One region of the Citrobacter freundii ATCC 8090 genome, then DNA from elsewhere that is predicted to be linked to it. Evidence: predicted binding sites of a transcription regulator. Region 1 holds the regulator's gene; each other region holds the start of a gene.
What was found. The regulator PurR, encoded in region 1, represses purine synthesis genes. The targets are predictions, from matches to a motif close to CANGCAAACGTTTGCNTG.
Positions count from the first base shown of each region.

Region 2: the regulator PurR is predicted to act here: its motif matches at 2,215-2,232, upstream of upp (uracil phosphoribosyltransferase).
Region 3: the regulator PurR is predicted to act here: its motif matches at 2,405-2,422, upstream of gltS (sodium/glutamate symporter).

Region 1 is NZ_CP049015.1:2,285,158-2,289,926, forward strand. Features, by position in the region: gene punC (purine nucleoside transporter PunC) at 1-148, opposite strand, end outside; gene punR (DNA-binding transcriptional activator PunR) at 262-1,194, shown strand; gene purR (HTH-type transcriptional repressor PurR) at 1,191-2,216, opposite strand; gene cydH (cytochrome bd-I accessory subunit CydH) at 2,514-2,603, shown strand; gene G4551_RS10990 (MFS transporter) at 2,779-3,948, shown strand; gene sodB (superoxide dismutase [Fe]) at 3,988-4,569, opposite strand; gene G4551_RS11000 (C40 family peptidase) at 4,697-4,769, opposite strand, start outside.
Region 2 is NZ_CP049015.1:3,524,943-3,529,711, forward strand. Features, by position in the region: gene G4551_RS17105 (DnaA inactivator Hda) at 1-4, opposite strand, end outside; gene uraA (uracil permease) at 100-1,389, opposite strand; gene upp (uracil phosphoribosyltransferase) at 1,486-2,112, opposite strand; gene G4551_RS17120 (6-phospho-beta-glucosidase) at 2,296-3,726, opposite strand; gene purM (phosphoribosylformylglycinamidine cyclo-ligase) at 4,022-4,769, shown strand, end outside.
Region 3 is NZ_CP049015.1:79,519-84,287, forward strand. Features, by position in the region: gene G4551_RS00390 (AsmA family protein) at 1-840, opposite strand, end outside; gene xanP (xanthine/proton symporter XanP) at 962-2,353, opposite strand; gene gltS (sodium/glutamate symporter) at 2,579-3,784, shown strand; gene recG (ATP-dependent DNA helicase RecG) at 3,827-4,769, opposite strand, start outside.

The sequences.
Region 1 (4,769 bases):
ACAAGCTCAGGCTAGCGCTGACGGCAGATGCAGGCGTTTGCAGATCGGACTGAATTGCGGCGAAGGCGGGCAGATACATATCTGTTGCCAGAAAGCCGAGCACGCTAAGGCCCGCTAGCCAGACTAAAAACCCTTTCCCAGGTTGCATCATTATTTCTCTTTTTTTAGCAATAGAACAATGCCGCTGAGTGTAGTGAGTGTAATTCTCGCTGTGAAACGCTAATATTTGCTTACTGATTTCAAAATTTTTGCAGGCAGAATATGTGGTCGGAATATTCACTTGAAGTGGTTGATGCGGTTGCGCGTAACGGTAGCTTTAGTTCAGCCGCACAGGAGCTACACCGTGTACCTTCGGCGGTAAGCTACACTGTGCGCCAACTGGAAGAGTGGCTGGCGGTACCACTTTTTGAGCGACGCCATCGGGATGTGGAATTAACGCCTGCCGGGGCATGGTTTTTAAAAGAAGGTCGCTCTGTTATCAAAAAAATGCAGATCACGCGCCAGCAATGCCAGCAAATTGCCAACGGCTGGCGCGGGCAGCTGGCGATCGCAGTCGATAACATTGTCCGCCCGGATCGTACCCGACAGATGATCGTGGATTTCTACCGTCACTTTGATGATGTGGAGTTGTTAGTTTTTCAGGAAGTGTTTAACGGCGTATGGGACGCGCTGTCCGATGGACGCGTGGAGCTGGCCATCGGCGCCACACAGGCGATTCCGGTAGGGGGACGCTATACCTTCCGCGATATGGGAATGCTGAGCTGGAGCTGCGTGGTAGCCAGCCATCATCCACTGGCGTCAATGCCCGGACCGCTAAGTGATGATACGTTGCGCAACTGGCCGTCACTGGTACGCGAAGATACCTCCCGTACGCTGCCAAAGCGTATTACCTGGCTGCTGGATAACCAAAAACGCGTCGTCGTGCCCGACTGGGAATCTTCTGCGACCTGTTTGTCCGCGGGATTATGCGTGGGCATGGTACCGACGCATTTTGCCAAGCCGTGGATCGATAGCGGCAAGTGGGTTGCGCTGCAACTGGAGAACCCCTTTCCTGATGCTGCATGCTGTCTGACATGGCAGCAGAACGATACGTCACCGGCATTGAGGTGGCTGCTGGACTATTTAGGGGATAGTGAAACGTTGAACAAGGAATGGCTGCGGGAGCCAGATGAGACTCCCGCACAACAGGCTTAACGGCGGTAATCGCGGAACGGACCGTCGGCAACGGAGCGACGCTCAACCAGACGTGGATGCACCTCGATAGACTGTGACTCTTCACGTTTATTCACGATACGGTCTAACAGCATGTTGAAGGCCGTTTCACCTAGTGAATCCTTCGGCTGGTGAATAGTCGTTAAGGCCGGCGTGAAGAAGCGGGCGTTGCGCACGTTGTCGTAGCCGATGAGTGAGACATCCTGTGGCACGCGCAGACCCATTTCGTCAGCGGCGCACAGCGCACCCATCGCCATAATATCGCCACCGCAGAAGACAGCGGTCGGACGATGCGACTGCGACAGAATTTGCTGCATGGCGCGATAGCCGGACTCAGGCTCGAAATCGCCCTGGACAATCCAGTTATCAGGCACTTTAATCAGCGCTTCTTCCATCGCTTTCATAAAGCCCGCCAGACGCCCGGCCCCGGTGTTACGTTCCATTGGACCTGGGATCACGCCAATTTCACGATGACCGCGTTCTACCAGATACCGACCCGCCATGTAACCGCCTTCGAAGGCGTTATCAATGACCGTATCGGTAAAGTCGGCTTTAGCTTCGCCCCAGTCCATGACGACCATCGGAATATGGCGATACTCTTCGAGCATCGAAAGCAGCGACTCCGGATACTCAGAACACATCACCAGCAGACCATCAACGCGCTTTTGCGCCATCATCGACAGATAGGCCTGCTGCTTTTCGAGACTGTTCCATGCGTTACCCAGAATCAGCGTATAGCCTTTCTGGAAACAGTTTTTCTCCACGGCTTCGATAATTTCTGCGAAATAGGCCGCTTCGCTGCTGGTCGCCAGCAAGCCAATAGACTTGGTGTGATTCACCTTCAGGCTGCGGGCAACTGCGCTCGGAGAATAGTGCAGTTCTTTGATCGCTGCCCAGACAGCATTACGCGTTTCTTCCGCGACAAAGCGCGTCTTGTTAATTACGTGTGATACGGTTGTAGTGGAAACGTTTGCTCGCTTCGCTACATCTTTAATTGTTGCCATTACATCTCACTCCAGACCATATCCTAAGCTCCTGAGAATACTCCAGGTAAACGTTTGCCTTTACACACCCTTAGCGCAACGTAAGGGTTGCGGCACGCCGGGAAAACGACACGGAACGTCAGGAAGGGGTCAATGGCCGGTACGCTAATCAAGTAAGCGTGGAATTTTGTCTGATCTTAACGAAAAGGGGAAGAGTTAAAAGCAGTTATCAATATAAATCGTGAGAGATTTTTGCTTTCAAGTGTGTAAAAATGCGCAATATCACTTTTTGTGTGGGAATAAAAAGGAGAAAACTTGATGAGCACCGATCTGAAATTTTCGTTAGTGACTACCATTATTGTTCTGGGTTTGATCGTCGCGGGTGGCCTGACCGCAGCGCTGCATTGATTTCCCCGAGGGAGTTAGCTCTCCCTCACTCTTTCCGCTCGTCTATCTCTTCTATTGTTTGCGAATAAGCAAAAGTCTTTTGCAATTTTGTTAACTTTATTAATTTTGCGATCAATGTCATGCTTTTGACTCTTATTTTATGTCGCGCCACGGCTCGACGTTACGGAGTCGCAATATGAAACTCAATTATCCTTTACTGGCGCTGGCGATCGGAGCGTTTGGCATAGGCACCACCGAATTTTCGCCAATGGGATTATTGCCCGTCATAGCCAAAGGTGTGGATGTCTCGATTCCGGCGGCCGGCATGCTGATCAGCGCCTATGCGGTAGGTGTGATGGTAGGTGCACCGCTGATGACATTGCTGCTGTCTCATCGCGCGCGACGTAATGCTTTGATATTCCTGATGGCGATTTTCACGCTGGGTAATGTGCTTTCGGCTATCTCGCCGGATTACACCACGCTAATGCTATCGCGTATTTTGACCAGTCTTAACCATGGGGCCTTTTTTGGTCTCGGTTCAGTGGTTGCTGCCAGTGTTGTACCCAAACATAAGCAGGCCAGCGCCGTAGCAACGATGTTTATGGGGTTAACCATCGCCAATATTGGTGGCGTTCCGGCGGCGACATGGCTTGGTGAAACCATCGGTTGGCGCATGTCATTTATGGCCACTGCGGGTCTGGGCGTCATTGCTATGGTCAGCCTGTTCTTCTCCTTACCCAAGGGTGGAGCCGGAGAGCGCCCGGATGTTCGCAGCGAACTGGCGGTACTTATGCGCCCACAGGTGTTGTCGGCGTTACTGACTACTGTACTGGGTGCTGGGGCGATGTTCACGCTTTATACCTACATCTCGCCAGTTCTGCATACTATCACTCATGCCACTCCGGCATTTGTTACCGGGATGCTGGTGTTGATAGGCATTGGTTTCTCGATCGGTAACTACTTTGGTGGCAAGTTTGCTGACCGTTCAGTCAACGGTACGTTGAAAGGCTTTTTACTGCTGCTGATGGTTATTATGCTGGCCATTCCTTTCCTTGCGCGTAATGAGCTGGGTGCGGCGATCAGTATGGTGGTCTGGGGCGCGGCGACGTTCGCGGTCGTTCCACCGTTGCAGATGCGTGTGATGCGCGTTGCCAGTGAAGCGCCTGGAATATCATCGTCAGTCAATATTGGCGCGTTTAATCTGGGGAACGCTCTGGGTGCAGCGGCCGGTGGGGCGGTGATATCAGGCGGCCTAGGCTACAGTTTTGTGCCAGTGATGGGGGCGATTGTGGCGGGTCTTGCGCTGCTGCTGGTGTTTATTTCCGCAAGAAGACAGCCAGAAGAGGCTTTCACGACCGCGAATTAATGCAAAAACGCAGAAGGAAGCCCTTCTGCGTTATCTTTTTTATGCTGCGAAGTTCTTCGCAACAAATTCCCAGTTCACCAGCGCCCAGAAATGTTCCAGGTAGCCAGGACGGGCATTGCGATAGTCGATGTAGTAGGCGTGTTCCCATACGTCAACGGTCATCAGCGGCGTCGCGTCGGTAGTCAGCGGAGTACCTGCGTTGGAGGTGGAGACGATAGCCAGTTTGCCATCAGTTCCTTTAACCAGCCAGGTCCAGCCAGAACCGAAGTTTTTGATAGCGGCATCGGTGAACTGCGCTTTGAAATCTGCAAAGCTGCCAAAGGAGGCGGCAATTGCATCGGCCAGTTTACCGGTTGGTTCGCCACCTGCGTTTGGTGCCAGGCAGTTCCAGTAGAACGTGTGGTTCCATACTTGTGCTGCGTTATTGAAAACACCGCCTTCAGAGCTACGAACGATCTCTTCCAGTGATTTGCCTTCAAACGCCGTGCCTTTAATCAGATTGTTCAGATTGGTCACGTAGGTTTGATGGTGTTTGCCATAGTGATATTCCAGCGTTTCGGCAGAAATGTGCGGTGCCAGAGCATCTTTGGCATACGGTAATGCAGGTAATTCAAACGACATTGCTTCTCTCCTTATTATTTATATTGAGTACACACAATAGCCTCATTGTGAGTAAGGATAGGGTAGCAAATTGAAAGGTTATGCAAAAGAAGAACTTACCCTACAGCATGTTCTGTAGGGTAAGTTTTTAGCGAATTGTTTTTGGCGTCATTACCCGACGAGCGCCCACATAGTGGCGCTGCCAGTAATCTTCGCTCAGA
Region 2 (4,769 bases), 1.2 Mb from region 1:
TCAGAGATACCTCAACCCAGGATTTCATAAAATCGCGTTGAGTTTAACACAGAAATGCGTCGCGATAGAACCGGGCAGCATCGCCACCCGGTCAAAGGTTTACTGTTGCTCAGTGTCGGCATCTTTGGCGTCGAGCACCACTTCTTCTGGACGCAGCAGGCTGATAACTTTGAAAATCAGGCTCAGACAGACACCCACAATGGTCGCCAGCGCCATGCCTTTCAGCTCAGCAGCACCGATGTGAACTTTCGCGCCGCTGACGCCAATGATCAAAATGACCGAGGTCAGGATCAGGTTCTGTGCTTTGTTGTAGTCAACTTTTGACTCGATCAGCACGCGAATACCGGAAGCGCCAATCACGCCGTACAACAGCAGAGATACACCGCCCATGACCGGCAGTGGAATAATTTGGATCGCCGCAGCCAGTTTACCCACGCAGGAGAGCAGAATGGCGAAAATCGCCGCACCGCCAATAACCCAGGTACTGTAAACGCGGGTAATCGCCATGACGCCGATGTTCTCGCCGTACGTGGTGTTCGGCGTAGAACCGAAGAAGCCGGAGATCACCGTCGACAGGCCGTTAGCAAACATAGAACGATGCAGGCCAGGATCGCGAATCAAATCTTTTTTCACGATATTCGCCGTTACCACCAGGTGGCCGACGTGTTCAGCAATAACCACCAGCGCCGCAGGCAGAATAGTCAGAATAGCGACCCATTCAAAGCGCGGTGTGTAGAACGTCGGCAGAGCAAACCAGTGAGCCTGCGCTATCGGCGTGGTGTCCACGACCCCCATCACGAAGGAGAGCGCGTACCCGGCCAGCACCCCAATCAAAATCGGGATAATCGCCATAAAGCCACGGAACAGCACGGAACCAAATACCGTCACCGCCAGCGTCACCATTGAGATGATGATGGTTGTTGAGTCTGGCGCTTGTCCTTCCGCAGGCAGCAATCCCGCCATACCCGCAGCGACACCCGCCAGCTCCAGACCGATAACGGCAACGATTGCGCCCATCGCCGCAGGCGGGAACATTACATCCAGCCAGCCAGTACCGGCTTTCTTAACGATGAACGAAACCAGGCAGAACAGGATGCCACACATAATGAAACCGCCCAGCGCCACTTCATACCCTAGCGGCAGCAGCAGCAGAACTGGGGAAATGAACGCAAAGCTTGAACCGAGGTAAGCCGGAATTTTACCTTTACAAATAAAGAGATACAGTAAAGTACCAATACCGTTAAACAGCAGAACGGTAGCTGGGTTGATATGAAACAGGACTGGCACCAGTACCGTTGCGCCAAACATGGCGAACAGGTGCTGTAAACTAAGCGGGATTGTCTGTAAAAGCGGCGGTCTTTCACTCACCCCGATAGCACGGCGCGTCATAGTGTTTTCCTCTGAGTGTTGTTTGTTATTAGCGATTGGGTTGTTTTATTCAAAAAAAAGCCGACTCTTAAAGTCGGCTTCTTTTCACTTATTCGTTTACTTGGTACCAAAAATCTTATCGCCGGCATCGCCGAGCCCCGGAATAATGTATCCGTGCTCGTTCAGTCCCTGATCGATGGAGGCAGTGTACAGCTCAACATCCGGGTGCGCTTTTTCCAGCGCCGCGATACCTTCCGGCGCTGCAACCAGCACCAGGACTTTAATGCTGCTGCAGCCTGCTTTTTTCAGCAGGTCGATGGTAGCGATAACGGAACCGCCGGTTGCCAGCATCGGGTCAACGATCAGCGCCATACGCTCATCAATGTTAGAAACCAGCTTCTGGAAGTACGGAACCGGCTCCAGCGTCTCTTCATTACGGTACATACCGACCACGCTGATACGCGCGCTCGGAACGTTTTCCAGAACGCCTTCCATCATGCCCAGGCCCGCACGCAGGATTGGCACAACGGTGATTTTTTTACCTTTGATTTGGTCAACTTCAACCGGACCGTTCCAGCCTTCAATGGTCACCTTTTCGGTTTCCAGACCGGCGGTTGCTTCATAAGTCAGCAGGCTGCCAACTTCCGAGGCGAGTTCACGAAAGCGTTTAGTGCTGATGTCGTTTTCACGCATCAGTCCCAGCTTGTGTTTGACGAGTGGGTGTTTGACTTCCACGATCTTCATACTCTTCTCCTTTCCTCAGACGAGTGGCAACCACAAAAAAAATCGCCGGATTATACCGCTTTTCGTCTCTGGCGCAATACTGCATACGCTTGATATGGATCAACCAAAATCGTTTGCGTCTGGATGATGAGTATAAAACAACCCCCACAATAAGTGCGGGGGTTGTTATCAATGCTATGAATTTTATAGATTTTCAGCATTACTCTGGATGACGTTTTGATACCATGAAAAAGATTTCTTCGGCGAGCGTGCTAATGTCCCACTCCCGTCATTATTTTTATCAACATAGATAAAGCCGTAGCGTTTTTTCATCTCCCCCGTCCCGGCCGAGACTAAATCAATACAGCCCCACGGGGTATAGCCCATCAGATCCACGCCATCTTCCACCACCGCTTTTTTCATTTCGCGGATATGCGCGGCCATATAGTCAATACGATAGGAATCATCCACCGAACCGTCGGCCTGCTGCACGTCAATCGCCCCAAAGCCGTTTTCTACAATAAACAGCGGCAACTGATAATGATCCCAGAACCAGTTCAGCGAATAGCGCAGACCGACGGGATCAATCTGCCAGCCCCAGTCCGACTTCTGCACGTACGGGTTAGAAACCAGGCTTTTCGACTCGTCGTAATCCAGCTGAGGGTTGTCCGCCGTTGCCTGGGTCGCGAAAGACATATAATAGCTAAAGCCGATGTAATCAACGCAGCCCTCGGTCAGCGCCTGACGGTCTTCCTCGGTGATATCCAGTTCAAAGCCACGACGGGCAAAGTAATTGAGAAGATGCTGCGGGTATTTGCCGCGCACATGGACGTCAGTAAACCAGTAACGCCGGTGCATAGCGTTCATCGCCATCATCATGTCGTTCGGCGCACAGGTCAGCGGATAAATTGGGCACATCGCAATCATGCAGCCAATTTGCAGCGCCGGGTTAATTTCACGCGCGACCTTCACCGACAGCGCGCTTGCCACCAGCTCGTAGTGCGCAGCCTGAAACATGACCGGCTCGCGGTCTTCGCCGGGCTGGTATTTCAGGCCAGAGTTAGTAAAGGGCGCGAAGTCTTCGTGATAATTTGCCTGATTGTTAATCTCATTAAACGTCATCCAGTACTTCACTTTGTACTGGTAACGAGTGAAAACCACCCGGGCAAAACGGACAAAAAAGTCGATAAGCTTACGGTTGCGCCAGCCGCCATATTCCGTCACCAGATGGTAGGGCATCTCGAAGTGCGACAACGTAATCACCGGTTCAATGCCATATTTCAGACATTCGTCGAACAGATCATCATAGAACTGCAGGCCAGCTTCATTGGGTTGCGCTTCGTCACCTAAAGGGAAAATCCGCGTCCAGGCAATAGAAGTGCGAAAACATTTAAACCCCATTTCGGCAAACAGCTTGATATCGTCTTTATAGCGATGATAAAAATCGATGGCATCGTGGTTAGGGTAGTTTTTACCGGCAATCACACCGTCAGTAATTTCACGCGCCACACCATGCGCCCCCGCCGTCATGACATCGGCAACGCTAATTCCTTTACCGCCCTCCTGCCAGCCACCTTCCAGTTGATGAGCGGCGACAGCGCCACCCCACATGAAATCTGCTTTAAATCCTGACATCCCCTTCCCCTATCGTGATGAGTCTGCGCAAAACGCTCCAAATGAGGCCCGCAACAAAAAACAGAAACCGGTTTCAGTACGATACTGTGCATTCGGCTGGCAGGTTTCAAGCACAAGGCTGTACCCGGTTTCATTTTCGTGGCGCAGTTCAAACAAATAGATAAATGATTGTAAAATGCTGAAAAAACCAGCAGATAAAACTTGATGCAGAGCAGGCTCGCAAACGTTTGCTTTCCCTGTTAGAATTGCGCCGAATTTAACTTTTACTGCAAGTAAACATGTGGGGAAGCAGGCAGTGACCGATAAAACCTCTCTTAGCTACAAAGATGCCGGTGTTGATATTGATGCAGGTAATGCTCTGGTTGATCGAATCAAAGGCGTAGTAAAGAAAACGCGTCGTCCGGAAGTTATGGGTGGTCTGGGTGGCTTCGGTGCGCTGTGCGCATTGCCGCAAAAATATCGTGAACCGGTACTGGTTTCCGGCACTGATGGCGTTGGTACAAAACTGCGTCTGGCGATGGATCTGAAACGCCACGACACTATCGGCATTGACCTCGTCGCAATGTGCGTCAACGACCTCGTGGTTCAGGGCGCTGAGCCGCTGTTCTTCCTCGACTACTATGCAACCGGCAAACTGGATGTGGACACCGCAGCCAGCGTCATTAACGGGATTGCCGAAGGCTGCCTGCAGTCTGGCTGTGCGCTGGTCGGTGGGGAAACAGCTGAAATGCCGGGGATGTACCACGGCGAAGATTACGACGTGGCAGGTTTCTGTGTTGGCGTCGTCGAAAAATCAGAGATTATCGACGGTTCTAAAGTGGCTGACGGCGACGTACTGATTGCGCTCGGCTCCAGCGGTCCGCACTCCAACGGTTACTCTCTGGTGCGTAAAATCGTTGAAGTCAGCGGTTGTGACCCGGAAACCACCGAGCTTGAAGGTAAATCGCTGGCCGACCACTTGCTGGCTCCGACCCGCATTTACGTAAAATCCATTCTGGAACTGATCGAGAAGGTTGATGTGCACGCCATTGCCCACCTGACCG
Region 3 (4,769 bases), 2.2 Mb from region 1:
CATGTTGCGCAAGCTCAGATCGAGATCCGTCACCGCCCAGTCAGGGCCTTGCAGACGGGCATCCGTTACTTCCAGACGACCAATTTGCAGGGAAGGAATGGTGCTTAACGGGGCAAAAAAGTCGGCCAGCGATTTGTCGCTTTGCAGCCGGATATCGTTCAGGCGCAGATTCTCCACTACCCAGCTCCCGTCGGCATTGCGTTGCGCTACGCCGGTTAATGCTCCACGCGCCACGTCTGCGCCAATATTGCTAAGCGTCACCCGGTCATGGTCAATGCTGCCTTCAATCAAGACGTTGGTGGTCGGGACATCGTTGAGCGTCAACGAGCTGGCGCTGAGCTGAATTTGCGCTTTGCTGCCGAGAATTTTACCTGCCTCAGGGCTCCAGGGAATGACGCCGCCGTTAACGCGCTGGGCGCTGAGGTTCCACTCGCTACCGGGGCTGTTAAGCGCCATATCCTGCAATTGCAGGCGATCGGCCTGAAACGGCAGCGGCGCGGTTTGCTGGGAAAGATTCAGCGTGCCGTTTTGCAACAAAATGGTGTCTACGTGCAGCGGGTCGGTGATTTGTCGGCTACTGAGTCCAATATCGACCGTTTTGGCGACCAGCGTGGCGGGCTGACCATCCCGGCCAAAGGTGACGTTTTCCAGCAGAATATGGGAAGGGGAAGAAAACCGGTGATCGATGGCATCAAAGGCCAGATGGTAGCTGCTGTTCTGTGAAACCCAGGCGCTGACGTGCTCTGCGCCCCAGCGGGTTTGCAGTAGAAAATAAAGGCCGAGGATCGCCACTGCAAGGGCGATCAGCACGTAAAGAAGCAGCTTTCCAATAAATTTCATGGTCTTCCATCCCGCGAAGTGCACATAGTCAAGTTATGCACGATTTAGACGCAATGCTCAAGGCGGGAATGGTGAAAGAGCGTTACAGCGGCGTTGATTCAGAATCAACGCCGCTGTTTGCTTATTGCTTTTCTGGTGGGAACACCAGGTTCAGAACGATAGCGGTAATACCGCCTGCGGCAATGCCGGAAGAGAGTAGGTTTTTCACCCAGTCCGGGGCGAACTGCAGGATCAACGGCTGCTGGGAGACGCCCAGGCCGACGGCCAGCGACAGCGCGATAATCAGAATCGCGCGACGGTTCAGCGGCTCGCGGGACACAATACGCACGCCGGATGCGGCGATAGTACCGAACATTACCAGCGTTGCCCCGCCCAGTACTGGCTCAGGAATATGCTGTACAAAACCGCTGACCGCCGGGAACAGGCCCAGCGCGATCAACATCAGCGCCACCACAAAACCGACGTAGCGGCTGGCAACGCCCGTTAACTGAATAACCCCGTTGTTCTGCCCAAAACAGGAGTTCGGGAAGGTGTTGAACACAGCGGAAACAAACGAGTTCAGACCGTTCGCCAGCACGCCGCCTTTCAGGCGTTTCATATACAGCGGACCAGAAACCGGCTGCTCGGAGACATCAGAGGTGGCCGTAATATCGCCGATGGTTTCCAGTGAGGTGATCATAAAGACCAGCATCAGCGGCAGCAGTAAACTCCAGTCGATACCCAGGCCATAATACAGCGGCGTTGGCACCATTAGCAGGTCCTGACTTACCGGTGCGGTATTTTGCGGCAGCATGTCCATAAACCAGGCCAGCAGATAGCCTGCCGCCATCGCAATCACCAATGACGCAACACGCAGGTAAGGGTTGCGTTGACGGTTAAGCAGGATGATTAGTGCCAGTACCACGCCTGCCAACAGTAAATTCTTCGGTGCACCAAAGGTGTTGTCGCTCATTGCGGCATAGCCACCACCAATTGATGTCAGACCCACCTGAATCAGCGACAGGCCGATAATCATCACCACCACGCCTGAGACCAATGGGGTAATGATCCGCCGCGCCAAATGCAGTACGCGTGAGATAACCATCTCGGTGCAGCTTGCCAGCATCAACGTACCGAACAGCGCCGCCATCATGGTTGGGACATCTGCGCCACCGGTTTTTAGCGCCGTACCGCCCATAATCAATGGCGCAACAAAGTTAAAGCTGGTGCCCTGAATGGATAGCAGCCCTGAGCCTACCGGCCCCCAGGCTTTGATCTGAATGATAGAAGCTACGCCGGAGGCGAACAGCGACATACTGATAATGTGTTGAGTATCCTGAGCCGGTAAACCAAGCGCCTGGCAAATTAACAGAGCGGGAGTAATTACCGCGACGAACATGGCCAGCAGATGCTGACAGGCGGCAAACAAGGTCTGGGCTAACGGGGGGCGATCTTCAAGACGGTAAATCAGTTCACTGTTGTGAGTCTGCGCAACCGGTTGCGCATTTGTTGACTCTACGGCGTTAACGGACATCAGAGGCAATCCCATGGTGGAAAAGCGGTGATTTTATCTGACCAGGGCAGAAAAGCAAACGTTTGCTAGCAGGTATTCTTAATATTTAAAACGGATAAACAAACATTTTTATATAACTTTTCATCATTTTCTGCTTAAAATCCACCCCGAAAACTCAATAAGAGCTAAAAATCGGTCTGGAATGCATCGTGCGTGATTGTGCTAAACGCACTAATGGAGCTGTAAATGTTTTATCTCGATACGTTATCAACGCTGGTTGCGGCAACCCTTGTGTTGCTGCTGGGACGTAAGCTCGTCCAGTCTGTTTCCTTCCTGAAAAAATACACCATTCCCGAACCCGTAGCGGGCGGCCTGCTGGTGGCGATTGCGCTGCTGGTGCTGAAAAAAAGCATGGGTTGGGAAGTTAACTTCGATATGACCCTGCGCGATCCGTTGATGCTGGCCTTCTTCGCCACTATCGGTCTGAACGCCAATATCGCAAGTTTGCGTGCTGGCGGCCGCGTGGTGGGTATTTTTCTGATTGTGGTTGTTGGCCTGTTGCTGATGCAAAACGCCATCGGTATTGGTATGGCGACCCTGCTGGGTCTGGACCCGCTGATGGGCCTGATTGCTGGCTCGATCACCCTCTCTGGTGGACACGGAACCGGGGCCGCATGGAGCAAGCTGTTTATTGAACGTTACGGCTTCACCAATGCGACTGAAGTGGCGATGGCTTGCGCAACGTTTGGTCTGGTATTGGGTGGGCTGATTGGCGGCCCGGTGGCACGCTATCTGGTCAAACACTCCACCACGCCAGACGGTATGCCGGACGATCAGGCTGTGCCGACCGCATTTGAAAAGCCGGACGTCGGACGCATGATCACCTCACTGGTGCTGATTGAAACCATCGCGCTGATCGCTATCTGTCTGACGGTGGGGAAAATCGTTGCGCAAATGCTGGTTGGAACGGTACTGGAACTGCCGACCTTCGTTTGCGTGCTGTTTGTTGGGGTGATCCTCAGCAATGGTCTGGCGCTACTGGGCTTCTACCGGGTGTTCGAACGTGCGGTTTCTGTGCTGGGTAACGTTAGTCTGTCACTGTTCCTGGCGATGGCGCTGATGAGCCTGAAGCTATGGGAACTGGCTTCTCTGGCCTTGCCGATGCTGGCAATCCTGGTTGTGCAGACCATTTTCATGGCGCTGTATGCGATATTCGTTACCTGGCGCATGATGGGTAAGAACTACGATGCCGCTGTGTTGGCTGCCGGACACTGCGGTTTTGGCCTCGGCGCGACGCCGACGGCGATTGCCAACATGCAGGCGATTACCGAACGCTTTGGGCCATCCCATATGGCGTTTCTGGTGGTGCCGATGGTGGGGGCATTCTTTATCGATATCGTCAACGCGCTGGTGATTAAGCTGTATCTGCTGTTACCGATTTTTGCGCAATAACGGCTGTGCGGCGGGGTAACATCCGCCGCCGCTATGAATCGACTATGCGTTGGAGTAGCGTTCGGTTTCCGGCATCCAGCGCTCTATTAGCGCCACGGCCTGTTGCGGATAGCGTTCGTGAATATGGCGAGCAATGCGCTGAACTTCCGGGATAATCGCCTGATCACGCAGTAAATCTGCGACCTTGAATTCTGCCGTTCCGGTCTGGCGAGTACCTAACAGCTCGCCGGGGCCGCGAATCTCTAAATCTTTTTGCGCAATCACGAACCCGTCGTTACTGTCTCGCAGAACCTGCAAGCGTTTCTGCGCGGTTTTAGACAGCGGTGATTTGTACAGCAGGACGCAGTGGGAGGCCACCGCACCACGACCTACGCGGCCACGTAGCTGATGCAGCTGGGCCAGGCCCAGGCGCTCCGGGTTTTCAATAATCATCAGGCTGGCGTTTGGCACGTCCACGCCCACTTCAATCACCGTGGTGGCAACCAACAGATGCAGTTCACCCTGCTTAAAGGCCGCCATTACTGACTGCTTCTCGGCGGGCTTCATACGGCCGTGTACCAGGCCAATATTGAGTTCTGGTAGCGCAATCTTAAGCTCTTCCCACGTTGCTTCTGCTGCCTGAGCTTCTAACAGATCAGACTCTTCAATCAGCGTACAGACCCAGTATGCCTGGCGCGCTTCGTGGGTACAGGCGTTGCGCACGCGATCAATAATATCGCTGCGGCGGGTATCCGGAATGGCGACCGTGGTGACCGGGGTACGTCCCGGTGGGAGTTCATCAATTACTGAGGTGTCGAGATCGGCATAGGCGGTCATCGCCAGCGTGCGCGGGATTGGCGTGGCAGTCATGATTAGCTGGTGCGGGTGGAAACCCTGCTGCTGACCTTTTTCCCACAGCGCCAGACGCTGATGCACCCCGAAGCGGTGCTGTTCGTCGATGATAACCAGTGCCAGACCGTTGAACTGAACCTGTTCCTGGAAAATT